Regions from separate parts of the uncultured Zoogloea sp. genome, predicted to be linked through region 1. Evidence: predicted binding sites of a transcription regulator. Region 1 holds the regulator's gene; each other region holds the start of a gene.
The links. Region 1 encodes sigma-54, which starts transcription at its own class of promoters, with help from an activator protein. Its sites were predicted from a motif close to TGGCACGCTTNCTGCTNA; they were not measured.

Region 1 (3,245 bases):
CCGCGAGGGCGTCCGGGGCGGTCAGGAGCTGATCGCGGAAGCTGCGATCGCTGAACATCTGGGCGAGTTCGGAAAGGAGCTGCAGGTGGTGTTCGTTGGCCTGTTCGGGCACCAGCAGCACGAACAGCATCGAAACGGGGCGGCCGTCCGGGGCGTCGAAGGGGACGGGTTCGGCGAGACGCATGAAGGCGCCCAGCGCGTCCTTGAGGCCCTTGATGCGTCCGTGGGGAATCGCGATGCCCTGCCCGAGACCGGTCGAGCCGAGCTTCTCGCGGGCAAACAGGCTGTCGAAGACGGTGCTCCGGGCGATGCCGTGATTGTTCTCGAACAGCAGGCCGGCCTGCTCGAAAGCACGCTTCTTGCTGCTCGCCTCGAGGCCGACGACCACATTGGCTGGAGGCAGAAGTTTGGCGATGAGGTTCATGGGCGGGACGCTCCTGTACGCGGTGGGACCGGGACAGGTTTCCGGGAACGAATCTGGAAAATCCGGGGGCGGGTGCCGCCGGGGCCGTTGTGTCAGTTGGGGCGCATTATAGCCACAACGGTCCCGGGGAGAAGGGGATTACTTGGGGCCGAAGATCAGGATTCGGCGAGGTGCTGCTTCAGGGAGTCATGGCCGTGATCGGAGGCCTTGTCCTTGTACTTCAGAACCTGGCGGTCGAGCTTGTCGGTCAGGGCGTCGATGGCGGCATACATGTCGGCATCCTCGCTCTCGACGTGGATGTCCTTGCCACGCACGTGAACGGTGACTTCGGCCTTCTGACGCAGCTTTTCCACCGAGAGGATCACGCCGACGCTGGTGACGTTGTCGAAATGACGGATCACGCGATCGAGCTTGGAGGTGACGTATTCGCGGATGGCCGGCGTAACTTCGACGTGATGCCCCGTGATGTTGAGGTTCATGGTTCTTACCTTTCTGTCAGATGGTTTTGCGCAGACTGACCGGCGGGATATCGAGGGACTCGCGACACTTTGCGATGGTCCTGCGTGCCACGACGATACCCTGCTGGCCCAACAACTCGGCAATCTTGGCGTCGGACAAGGGTTTCTTCTTGTCTTCCGCGGCTACCAGCTGGCGAATCAGCGCCCGAATCGCCGTCGAGGAAGCCGCCCCACCGGTGTCGGTGGCGACGTGACTGCCGAAAAAATGTTTGAACTCGAAAATGCCTCTTGGTGTGGCCATGTACTTCTGGGTGGTCACCCGCGAGACGGTGGACTCGTGCAATTCCAACTGTTCGGCGATTTCACGCAGTGTCAGAGGGCGCATCGCCACATCGCCATAATCGAAGAACTGACGCTGCCGGTCAACGATCGCTTGCGACACACGCTGGATGGTGTCGAAGCGCTGCTGAACGTTCTTGATGAGCCAGCGGGCTTCCTGCAGGTGATTGGACAGGGAGCCACTGGCGCCGCGGTTGTCCCGCAGGATCTGGGCATAAAGCTGGTTGATGCGCAGCTTGGGCATCGCATCCGGGTTGAGGTTAACAACCCAGGTGTTGCGGACCTTGCGGACGATGACATCCGGAACCACGTAGCGGATGTCGGACTGGGCGAAGCGGGCGCCGGGCCGGGGGTTGAGGTCGAGGATCAGGGCGTGGGCTTCGCGCAGCTCGTCGTCGGTGCAGCGCAGGGCGCGCTTGAGCTTGAGGTAGTCGCGGGCGGCGAGGAGTTCGAGGTGTTCGGCGACGATGGCCAGCGCCAGCTCGCGTTCGCGGCTGGGCGGCAGGGCGCGCAGCTGCAGGCCGAGGCATTCGCCGATGTCGGCAGCGCCGATCCCGCAGGGGTCGAGGCTCTGGATGTGGCGCAGGGCGATCGTGAGGTCGTCCAGATCCACTTCGAGCTCGGGCGGGAGTAGCGGAAGGAGGTCTTCGAGGGCCTGGCTGAGGTAGCCGTCGTCGTCGAGGGCCTCGATCATGAAGCGGGTGAGGGCGCGATCCCGGTCGGACAGCTGGGTGAGGGCGATCTGGGCGTCCAGGTGGTCGCGCAGGGTGGTGACCGTGGCCTGGAGATCCTGGAAATCGTTGTCGTCATCATCGTCCCGCGAGCCGCTGCCGGAGCCCTGCCAGTCGCCGCCTTCGGCGAAGTCGAACTCCCGGTCGGTGTCGCGCTCGCGCTGGTCGGATTCGCGGGCCTGCTCCTGCTCGCGCTCATGGGCGGCCTCGCTGCCGGCGGGGGCGGCCGGGCCGGGGGCTTCGAGACGGCTGGAGCCGAGGTTCGATTCCGGCTCGTCCCGCTCGATCATCGGGTTCTCGAGGAGGATCTTCTCGATCTCCTGGTTGAGCTCGAGGGTCGATAGCTGCAGCAGCTTGATGGACTGCTGTAGCTGCGGGGTGAGCGCGAGATGTTGGGAGAGTTTGAGCTGGAGGCTGGGCTTCATGACAACAATGATGCCTTAAAGCCGGAAGTGCTCGCCGAGGTAAACCTGACGGACCTGTTCATTCCGGACGATGTCTTCCGGGCGGCCGCTGGCCAGCACTTCCCCGGCATTGATGATGAAGGCGCGGTCGCAGATGCCGAGGGTTTCGCGGACGTTGTGGTCGGTGATGAGGACGCCGATGCCCTTTTCCTTGAGGAAGCGGATGATCTTCTGGATGTCGATCACGGCGATCGGGTCGACGCCAGCGAAGGGCTCGTCGAGGAGGATCAGCCGCGGGTCGGAGGCGAGGGCGCGGGCGATCTCGCAGCGCCGGCGCTCGCCGCCGGAGAGGGAGATCGCGGTGTTGTCGCGCAGGTGTTCGATGCCCAGCTCGCCGAGGAGCTGTTCGAGGCGTTCGGCCATTTCGGCCTTGCTGAGCTTCTGCAGTTCGAGCACGGCCTGAATGTTCTCGGCCACGGTGAGCTTGCGGAAGACGCTCATCTCCTGGGGCAGGTAGGACAGGCCGAGGCGGGCGCGCTGGTGGATCGGGCGATGGGTCAGCACCTGGTCGTCGAGGGTGATCTCGCCGCCATCGGCGACCACCAGGCCGACGATCATGTAGAAGCAGGTCGTCTTGCCGGCGCCGTTGGGGCCGAGCAGGCCGACCACTTCGCCACTGCCGACGTCGAAGGAGACGTCGTGGACGACGGTGCGGGCCTTGTACTTCTTGCGCAGGTTGCTGACTTTAAGCAGGCTCATCGCCGGGGTGTTCTTTCAGGACTCTACGAATGATTTCGGTCGAGAAGCCGCGACCTTGAAGAAAACGCGCCTGGCGCGCCCATTCTCGCGCGTCTGCCGGTGCTGCGGCGAACTTTCGGCGATGGATGTC
Region 2 (3,245 bases), on a different contig from region 1:
CCGAGAATGATGCCGTTGGGCTCGGTTGACGAGAGCGCCTCGCCGGAGATGATCTGCAGCGCCCGGCTGAGGTCACCCTCCTTGTCGGGGTCGACGCCCTCGCCGGAGAAGGAGATGGTGGAGTCGTCGTGGCTGGCCAGCCCAGTGAATAGCAGCCGCGGTGTGATCACGCGGACGCCGGGGGTCTTGGCGAGCTCGTTATAGACGGCGTCGGCGCCCGACAGCAGGTAGGCGTAGGGGTCGGCGAGCCCCTTGTCGAAGAACCCCGGGCGGACGATCTGCACATGCCCCAGCTGGGAGCGGATGGTCGCCTCGCGCATGTCCTTCAGGATCCACTGGATGAAACCGCCCGCCAGCAGAAAGGCCATCACCCCGCCGACGATGGTGACGAGGGCGAACAGCGCCCGGCGCCGCTGGCGGACGATGTTTCGGAAGGCCTGGGTGACGTCGCGGAAATAGAGATCGGTCGACATGAGGCGCACGCGGGGAGTTGCTCGGAAATGCTCGCTGGAAGAGACGTATGGTCGCTTGGAAAGCCAGCAGGGGCAAGTGTTTGATTATTCCAGGTGACAGCGGCTGGTGCGGGCGCGGGTGTCGCCGGGATTGCCGGGTTTGGGCGGCAGCTTTGCCGTGAGGGGGGGCGTCGCAAGAAGTAAAAAGCCCGTCACTCCAAGAGTGACGGGCTTGAGTGCCGCAAGACTGCTTTCAGCAGATCACCCGAAGGTGATCAGCCGTAGGCGGGTCTTAGGCCGACTTGCGACGGCGCAGAGCGGCCAGGCCGGTCAGGCCGAGGCCAGCCAGAGCCATGGAGGTGGGCTCCGGAACTTCCAGGCCGAACTGGCCGCCGTTACGGATCACCAGGTCGGTGGAGCCGTTCATGGAGATGCCGGCGATGTCCGGGTTGAAGGCGGTGTTGTAGATGCCGGTCAGGGTCGCGTTTTCGGCGGCGGACCAGGTGTCGGTGACGCTGGCATTGGTGGTGGCGAAACCGAAGGTCAGACCATCACCAACCTTCAGCGACAGATCGTTCATGGCGCCATCGAAGAAGTAGCCAGAGGCCATGCTGGTGGCCTGGAAAACCAAGCTGAAGAAACCATTAGGAAGAACGCCACCCGGAATCACCGCCCCCTCACCGGTGATCAGTTTAAATGAAGCAATGTTAGTTGCGCCACTGTAAACATTCAGCGAACCGGAGGTGAAACCCAGTACGCCAGTGGTGGTAGAGCCGCCACCAACGCCAACGAACTCGCTGCGCAGAGCGTTGGTCAGGATGGTGGAACCGCCGTCGGCGGCGGTAGTGTTAAAGTTGCCGGCTTCGTTGAAGGTGAAGGTGGTGCCGCTGATGGTGTTCTTGACGTAGGCCTTGCCCGCCAGGTCAAGGTATTCGGCAACCAGGGTGGCGTCAGCGGTGCCGCCGACGGCGCCGTTGGCATCCATGTACCAGTTGGTCAGGCCGGCGTTGGCGCTGCCAGCAGCGGACAGGGCGGCAACGGTGGCCAGGGCGGTGAGGGTCTGCTTGAAGGTTTTCACTTATTTAATCTCCTGAGTAATCGGGGCCACTGTAGCCCTTTCTTTTCATAAGCAATCGGTGTGCCAGTTTTTTGCGATTTTTTAAAGTTATGATTTTGTGTAGGTTTTTTTCAGTTGGGGAACTTCGTCAGCGTCTCGCTGAAACAGGTGTAAAAATTGTCGACACATTTTCTGGCGGTCGCTTGTGCGATGACGTTGAGTTGTTGATTTTTCTGGAAAAGTGCGCAAATTGGGTAGTGTGAAATATGTCTCAGGCAGGTGGTTGCAGCCCTAGCCAAGTCGCTTCGCAGTCGGCTTTTACTATGGTAAGGGCATCGGCTTTGGAGCGGGCCAGCGTGCAGCGGAGCGGGAGAAACAGGCCGTTATTGGTTGCCTCCAGGCGCTTGAGCAATGCCAGGAGGCGAGCCTCGTGAGGGACACTGCCCTCCAGCCGGACCGTCGAGAGGCCGAGCAGCGGGGGGGCGTCGAGGGGCTGAAGCGGGGACAGGGTGTAGTGAAGATCGGAAAGGCCTGTTTCGGCCAGGGCTGCGTCGATCCCGCCCATCAACTCTAGACGCGGCACCGCGGACTTCAAGCCCAGCTTATCGAGTTCGGCCAGTTGCCGGAGGGCGAGGCGGGCGTCTGCTGCGTCCTTGAGGGTTGCTTCGTGCTGAAGGCGGATGCCGTTCAGCCGGAGGCTGAGGTCGTCGCGCGTGGCTTCGGCGTCGCGGCGGAGCTGATTGGTGGCAACGGCCAGCCCCATCGAGATGGCCAGTGCAACGAGGCAGGCGAGCAGCGGCTTGCGCAGGACGGCTGGGATTGGCGTCGGTCTGTGGGCGGTCATGGCGCGCTGGGCGGGAAGTCGATCCGTACTACGACGGGCTGGCGCGGTTGTGCGTCGCCTGTCGGGGTGCCGGCGGGTTCGATGGTTGTGGTGGCCTGGGTGGTTGTCTGCAGGGCGGCCGCGAAGGTCTCGGCTACGGTGTTGGCGCCCTGAATGGGCAGGTTGATGTGCAGCCGAATCGTGAGGGCCGGGTCGGGATCGGACGGGCTGAGCATCCATTCCAGGCGATCCAGGTCGATTTGAGGATATTGGTCGAAGGCGCGGGACACGGCGTTCAGCCGGGTGTTGATGTCGGCGGCGGCATGAAGCCGGACGGCCCGGGCGTGAGTGGTGTGGATTTCGGCGGGCGGGTGCGGTGTTGGCGGGATGGCGGCGCGGGCCTGGTCAAGGCGGAGCTGGGCGTCGGTGATGCGGGCGAGGAGCTGGGTGCTCTGGGCGTCGCTTTCCTGGCTTGCCATATAGTTGGCGGCGCCCAGCGCGAGGCTGGCGCCGACGACGAGGGCGGTGCCGAGGATGGCGGTCTGACCGATGCGCGCGATGCGTTGCGCGCGCCCCAGCGCCGGGACATGGATGGCCGGCAGGCGCGGGGCGCGGGCCAGCAGATGGATGAGCAGCGGCAGGCTGTCTGATCCGATGGGCGGCGGGGCGCCGCAGTTGTGGGCGAGCGCCACGAGATCGACACAGTCGATGCCGTCGGGGGCGTTGTTGCGGATGGTGGTGTGATGGTCGGGATGGGCGAGCACCCGGATCTGCGGGGGCATGTCATGGCCGAGGATGCGCTGGGCGTGCAGGTACTGACGGGTGCGCTGGATCTCGGCGTGGTAGCTTGCCCACGGATCGGGGCCGGCGGGTGTGAGGCGGCTGAACCGGAGCTTGCCGTTGGTGTAGCACG
Region 3 (3,245 bases), on a different contig from region 1:
TCAGGCGGCGTGGGCGGTCGTCGCGTTGGCGGGAAGGGTCGGGATGGGCTGGGGCCGGGTGAGCACTTCGGGGCGCAGCACCTCGGCCAGTTGGCCGGCGCTCATCAGGCCGCGCTCCAGCACGATCTCGGCAACGCCCCGGCCACTGGCGTGGGCCTCGGCGGCCACCTCGGTGGCGTTGGCGTAGCCGATGTAGGGGTTGAGGGCGGTGACGATGCCGATGGAGCGGGCGACGCTCTCGCGAAGGGCGTCGCGGTTGGCGGTGATGCCCTCGACGCAGTGGCTGGCCAGCGCGCGGCAGGCGTTGGTGAGGTGCAGCACGCTCTTGAAGAGGCTGTGGGCGATGATCGGCTCGAAGGCGTTGAGCTGGAGCTGGCCGGCTTCGGCGGCGAAGGTGACGGTCATGTCGTTGCCGATCACCTCGAAGGCCACCTGATTGACCACCTCCGGGATCACCGGATTGACCTTGCCCGGCATGATCGAGGAGCCCGCCTGGCGCGGCGGCAGGTTGATCTCGCCGAAGCCCGCACGGGGGCCGGAGGACAGCAGGCGCAGGTCGTTGCACACCTTGGAGAGCTTGACCGCGACGCGCTTGAGCACGCCGGAGAGCTGCACGAAGCTGCCGCAATCCTGGGTGGCCTCGACGAGGTTGGGCGCGGTGACCACCGGGATGCCGCTGATCTCGGCGAGCTTGCGGCACACCAGCGGCGCGTAGTCCGGGTGGGCGTTGATGCCGGTGCCGATGGCGGTGGCGCCGAGGTTGATCTCGCGGATCAGCAGCGCGGCTTCCTGCAGGCGGGCTTCGTCCTCGCCGAGCATCACGGCGTAGGTGGAGAACTCCTGGCCGAGGGTCATCGGCACGGCGTCCTGCAGCTGGGTGCGGCCCATCTTGAGCACGTCGGCGAACTCCACCGCCTTGCGCTCGAAGGCGCCCCTCAGCCCGGCCATCGCGTCGATCAGCCGGAAGATGCCCACGTAGGTGGCGAGCTTGAGGGCGGTGGGATACACGTCGTTGGTCGATTGACTCATGTTGACGTGCTCGTTGGGGTGCAGCTTCGCGTAATCGCCGCGGGCGTGGCCGAGGAGCTCCAGCGCACGGTTGGCGATCACCTCGTTGGCGTTCATGTTGGTGGAGGTGCCGGCACCGCCCTGGATCACATCCACCACGAATTGATCGTGCAGGTTGCCGTCGATCACCTCGCGGCAGGCGGCGACGATGGCGTCGGCGCGGGTCGCGTCGAGCAGCCCCAGCTTCTGGTTGGCGCGGGCGGCGGCCTGCTTGATCTGGGCCAGCGCGCGGATCAGGTCGGGATAGACGGCGATGGAAATGCCGGTGATATCGAAGTTCTCGCGGGCCCGCAGGGTATGCACGCCAAAGTAGGCGTCGGTGGGCACTTCGCGGTCGCCGAGCAGATCGTGTTCGAGGCGGAAGCTGGGGGTGGTCATGTTTTTTGTCTCCGGTTTTATTGGCAGCGCCGCTGCGGGCGCCATGCCTAATCCATTGCACGCCCCGTGCCAGCCCGCCGAGGCCGGCAAGCTGTTGATCTGGCTTGGATTTTTATCTGAGCAACGAAAGCCGGAGACGGATTTCCGGATTTGCGCCGGAAAAGGCGTTCGGAAATCCGAACGATCGGGGACGAATCGGAGCGGGGAATGTCGGACTGAAGCCCGACCTGCACGGCGTGAGGGCCGGCGAACCTGTAGGTCGGGCTTCAGCCCGACAAGAGCAGGCGCGAAACGAAAAAAACGGCAGCAGCGCCTTGCACGCTGCTGCCGTCATCCGGGATGGGGTCAGCTCATTCTTCGAGCAGGCTGCGCAGCATCCAGGCGGTCTTCTCGTGGACTTCCAGCCGCTGGGTGAGCAGGTCGGCAGTGGGCTGGTCGTTGGCCTTGTCCACCAGCGGGAACAAGCCCCGGGCGGTGCGCGCGGTCGCTTCCTGGGCGGCCACCAGCAGGCGGACCATGTCGAGCGCGGCCGGCACGCCTTCGGGCTCGTCGATGGAGGTGAGCGAGGCGAACAGCTTGCCGGTGCCCGGCGCCGGGTGGCCAAGGGCGCGGATGCGCTCGGCGATCACGTCCAGCGCGTTCCACTGCTCGGTGTATTGGCCCATGAACATCAGATGCAGGGTGTTGAACATCGGCCCCTTCACGTTCCAGTGGAAGTTGTGGGTCATCAGGTAGAGGTTGAAGCTGTCGGCCAGGAGGCGCGACAGGCCGGCGGCGATCTCGGCCCGGTCGTCGGCGCTGATGCCGATGTCCATCACGGGGCCGGCGGATTTGGTGGCTTTCTTTTTCATGGTCGTCTCCTTGTCGGTCGTTCGTCGTCGATGGAGAGAGTATCGGCCTGGCCGGGGGCTGCGTCCAATTGTCATGTTCGCTGCTGACGATTGGAAAAACCAATCGTCCGGCGGATGGCGCGGGGCCTCAGCCCATCGCCGTATCGAGGAACATCATCACCGCAAAGCCCGCCATCAGGCCGACGGTGGCGGAGGTCTGGTGGCCGTTGCGGTGGGTTTCCGGGATCACCTCGTGGGACACCACGAAGATCATCGCCCCGGCCGCCAGGCCCAGCCCGATCGGATAGGCCAGCGCCAGCCCGCCGGCGATGCCCGCGCCGAACAGCGCGCCGAGCGGCTCCATCAGGCCCGACGCCCCCGCCATCAGCACCGCCGGCCAGGCCCGCACGCCCGCGGCGCGGAGCGCCATCACCACGGCGAGGCCCTCGGGGATGTCCTGGATCGCGATGGCGCTGGTGAGGGGCAGGCCCACGTTCATGTCGCCCTGGGCGAAGCTCACCCCGATGGCCATGCCTTCCGGCAGGTTGTGCAGGGTGATCGCCAGCACGAACAGCCACACCTTGCCCACCCGGTCGCAGCCCGGGCCGCAGGGGCCGGTGCTCTCGTGTTCGTGGGGGGTGAAGCGGTCGAGGCCCAGCATCAGCAGCACGCCCAAGGCCATCCCGGCGGTCACCGTGAGCGCCCCCATCGCGCCGCTGCCGGTCATCTCCTTGGCGGCGGCCAGGCCGGGCAGGATCAGCGAGAAGGAGCTGGCGGCCAGCATCATCCCCGCCGCAAAGCCCAGCAGACTATCCTCGGCCCGGGCCGACAGCTTGCGCAGGGTGATCCCCGCCAGCGCGCCCAGGGCCGTGGCGCCAAAGCCGGCCAGCCCGCCCAGCATCGCCAGCCGCAGGGGCTCGCCCCCGCCGGCGATGCCGTCGCTCACGCCGCTCGCCAACAGCAGCAACA
Region 4 (3,245 bases), on a different contig from region 1:
CATCTCGAGGCTCGACGGCAGGGCCTCGCGGATCTGCCGCTCGATCCCCATGTCCATCAGCCGGCTGGCGTGGAAGCGGTTGCGGGCCCGGGCCACGATCTGCACATGGGGGAAATGCTTCTTCACCAGCTCGGCGGTGCGCAGGGACGCCTCCACGTCGTCGATGGCCAGCACGAAGACCTTGGCCTCACCCACCTGGGCGGCATGGAGCAGATCGAGATGGGCCGCGTCGCCGTAGAACACCTTGAAGCCGAACTTGCGCACGGTCTCCACCTGCCCGGCGTCGGCATCCAGCGCGGTGAAGCCGATACCTCGCGCCAGCAGCAGCCGGCCCACCACCTGGCCGACCCGGCCGAAACCGGCGATCACCACGTCGCTCGCCTCGGAAGGCATCTGGTCGTAAGCCTTGGGCGGCCGCCGGCCCGCCTCGCGCCGGGCCAGCCAGTCGCCAAACATCAGCAGCAGCGGCGACACCGCCATCGACAGGGCCACCACCAAAGTCAGCTTGTCGGCCTGCACCTCGCCCAGCACCTTGAACGACTGGGCCGCATCAAACAGCACGAAGGCAAACTCGCCGCCCTGGGCCAGCGCCAGCGCCAGCATCCGCGAACCCAGCTTGGGCCCACCCACCAGCCGGCGCAGGCCGTACAGCACCAGAATCTTGATCATCACCAGCCCGGCGGTGAGGCCGATGATCTGCCACGGAAACTTCACCAGCAGGGTGAGGTTGGTGGACATCCCCACCGCCATGAAGAACAGCCCCAGCAGCAAGCCCTGGAAGGGCGCGATGGACGCCTCCAGCTCGTGGCGGAACTCCGAATCGGCCAGCAGCACGCCGGCGATGAACGCGCCCAGCGACATGGACAGCCCGCCCGCCTGCATCAGCAGCGCCAGCCCCAGCACGGTCACCAGCGCCGCGGCGGTGAACATCTCCCGGCTATTGACCCGCGCCACATGGCGGAACAGCAGATCGAGGAGCGGCCGCCCCACCACCACCACCGCCACCAGCAGCCCCAGGCCCACCGCCGGATGGGTGAGCGCGGTGGGCTTGCCGGTGCCGAAGAGCGGGATCAGCGCCAGCAGCGGAATCACCGACAGATCCTGGAACAGCAGGATCGCAAAGGCCTCCCGCCCGTAACGGGTGGATAGTTCGCGCCGCTCGGCGAGGGTGGGCAGCACGAAAGCCGTGGACGACAGGGCCAGGATGATCCCCACCAGCGCCGCCGCCGACAGCGACAAACCCGTGTACCGGCCCGCCGCCGCCAATGCCGCCGCCACCCCGAAGAGCTGCATCGCCCCCAGCCCGAACACCGACTTGCGCAGCGCCCACAGCCGCGACGGCTTGAGCTCCAGCCCGATCACGAAGAGCAGCAGCACCACGCCCAGCTCGGCGGTGTGGAGCAGGTTGTCCGGATCGCGCACGAGCTTCACGCCGTAGGGGCCGATCAGCATGCCCACCGCCAGGTAGCCCAGCACCGTGCCCAGCCCGGCGCGCTTGAAAAGTGGCACGAAAAGCACGGAAGCCAGCAACAGGGCGGCGAAGGTCGTCAGGGATTGCATGATGGAAAAACGGAGGGCGGCGTGGAGCGTTCAAGTCTCTCACAAAGCGCCGCGGCAATTCGAAATGGAAGGATCCGGAAACAATCGGGCCGCCGGCTGCCAACTCCGTCACGCAAATCCGGCCCGCCCCGCCCGGGGCCGTGTCGCCCGGTTTTACACCGCCCATCTGGCCGCTTACGCCGAGCGAATCGACAAACGTCAAAAACGAAACAAAAACGACGACTTACCGAAAAACTCTAAATTCGGCACGGGTTATGCGTAAATTTTGGTGTCTTGTTTGGTTTTTCCCGAATTCCCACGGAGCATCCAGGAGGAAAAAATGAAAATCAGCAAAAACAAGGCCCTGGCAGCAGCCGCGATCGTTTCAGCATTTCTGTCACCCCTTGCCAGCGCCACGCCCCTCGCCGTTTACGCCGGCCCTGCCATCGACAAGAGCTCACCGGCCTGCGCCACTTTTGGCGACATGCTCAGCTGCTCGGCCCCGATGCTCAACTACATCGCCGGCCTCGCCCAGGGCACCGGCACCGACAGCGGCGGCTACCTGCTCGCCACGCCCCAGGGCCTGCTCAAGGAGACCGTGGTCGTCCAGGCCGGCGGCGCGGCGCCCCTCGACAACAGCGACACCAGCCCGACCAATCCGCCCACCGCCGACGGCAGCCGGGTGGAGAACGGTTTCAAGACCAACCGCGGCGGCGACAACTTCCTCGCCACCGGACGCGCCACCGGCACCACGATGGAAGCCGGCAACATGAGCGATCCGGCCAACAACCAGCTCGCCGCCGGCGCCGACAACATCGGCACCTGGGACGTGAACGCCGTGTGGCTGCGCGATGCGCTCACCATCGGCGGCGTGCGCCACGAGCTGATGCTGGGCTTCGACTACAACCAGCCCCAGAGCGCCACGACCTCGGTGGATTACTGGGGGCTGATCACCGTCCGCGACACCGACGGCGCCCTGCCCGACATCCACTACGAAGTCGGGCGCGACACCGGCATGCCGTACGGGGCCTTCACCAGCACCAAGCAGTTTTACGATGCGCCGGCCTCGACCGATTTCGCGACCGTCTACGGCACGATCTGCATCTACGAGCACACCACCCTGCGCAACCCGGGCGGCAGCTGCCCGTCCGCCACCGGCTCGACCGGCGCCCTGATCGAGAGCATCGACAACTCCCAGGGCACCGAGAACGCCGAATTCCTGGCCTTCCTGCCCGAGCTCAACGCGAGCCTGGAGAGCTACATCGGCGCCGGTTACGACACCATCTCGGTGCGCCTGCTGTTCGGCTGCTTCGGCGGCACGACGAAAGGCAATGGCGCCGGCTACCTGAGCGACGGTGGCGAGACCACCAACTGCGACAGCGGCGGCTTCGGCGACGTCTTCATCCTCGCCGGCAGCGCGATGTACGAAACACCCGAACCTGCCACCCTCACCCTCGCCGCCCTCGGCCTGATCGGCGCCGTCGTCCTCCGCCTCCGGCGCCGTTGAGGCTCTCGACGCCCAGGCTCACAGCCCCGGGTCTTCGCCGCCCCCCGCCAGCGCCGCGTCCACCACGTGGCGCGACAGGTGGGGGGCGAACAGTTCGATGAAGGCGTACACGTAACCGCGCAGCCACGCGTTGCGGCGCACGCCGATGCGGGTCGTGCTCGACTCGAAGAGATGCGCGGCGTCGAGCATGCCCAGATCC

Region 2: Q0672_RS14025 (PEP-CTERM sorting domain-containing protein) is a predicted target of sigma-54. The motif match lies at 1,579-1,596, and genes of this name have one in related genera.
Region 3: aspA (aspartate ammonia-lyase) is a predicted target of sigma-54. The motif match lies at 1,501-1,518, and genes of this name have one in related genera.
Region 4: Q0672_RS14695 (PEP-CTERM sorting domain-containing protein) is a predicted target of sigma-54. The motif match lies at 1,804-1,821, and genes of this name have one in related genera.

What each region holds. Positions count from the first base shown of each region.
Region 1 is NZ_CALAYQ010000024.1:28,720-31,964, forward strand. Features, by position in the region: gene ptsN (PTS IIA-like nitrogen regulatory protein PtsN) at 1-424, opposite strand, end outside; gene raiA (ribosome-associated translation inhibitor RaiA) at 580-903, opposite strand; gene Q0672_RS02380 (RNA polymerase factor sigma-54) at 920-2,377, opposite strand; gene lptB (LPS export ABC transporter ATP-binding protein) at 2,393-3,115, opposite strand; gene recX (recombination regulator RecX) at 3,102-3,245, opposite strand, start outside.
Region 2 is NZ_CALAYQ010000120.1:6,823-10,067, reverse strand. Features, by position in the region: gene Q0672_RS14030 (FtsX-like permease family protein) at 1-473, opposite strand, end outside; gene Q0672_RS14025 (PEP-CTERM sorting domain-containing protein) at 745-1,530, opposite strand; gene Q0672_RS14020 (hypothetical protein) at 1,781-2,353, opposite strand; gene Q0672_RS14015 (hypothetical protein) at 2,350-3,245, opposite strand, start outside.
Region 3 is NZ_CALAYQ010000036.1:9,027-12,271, reverse strand. Features, by position in the region: gene aspA (aspartate ammonia-lyase) at 1-1,446, opposite strand; gene Q0672_RS04025 (Dps family protein) at 1,797-2,297, opposite strand; gene Q0672_RS04020 (ZIP family metal transporter) at 2,425-3,245, opposite strand, start outside.
Region 4 is NZ_CALAYQ010000128.1:2,137-5,381, reverse strand. Features, by position in the region: gene Q0672_RS14700 (monovalent cation:proton antiporter-2 (CPA2) family protein) at 1-1,560, opposite strand, end outside; gene Q0672_RS14695 (PEP-CTERM sorting domain-containing protein) at 1,880-3,046, shown strand; gene cysB (HTH-type transcriptional regulator CysB) at 3,065-3,245, opposite strand, start outside.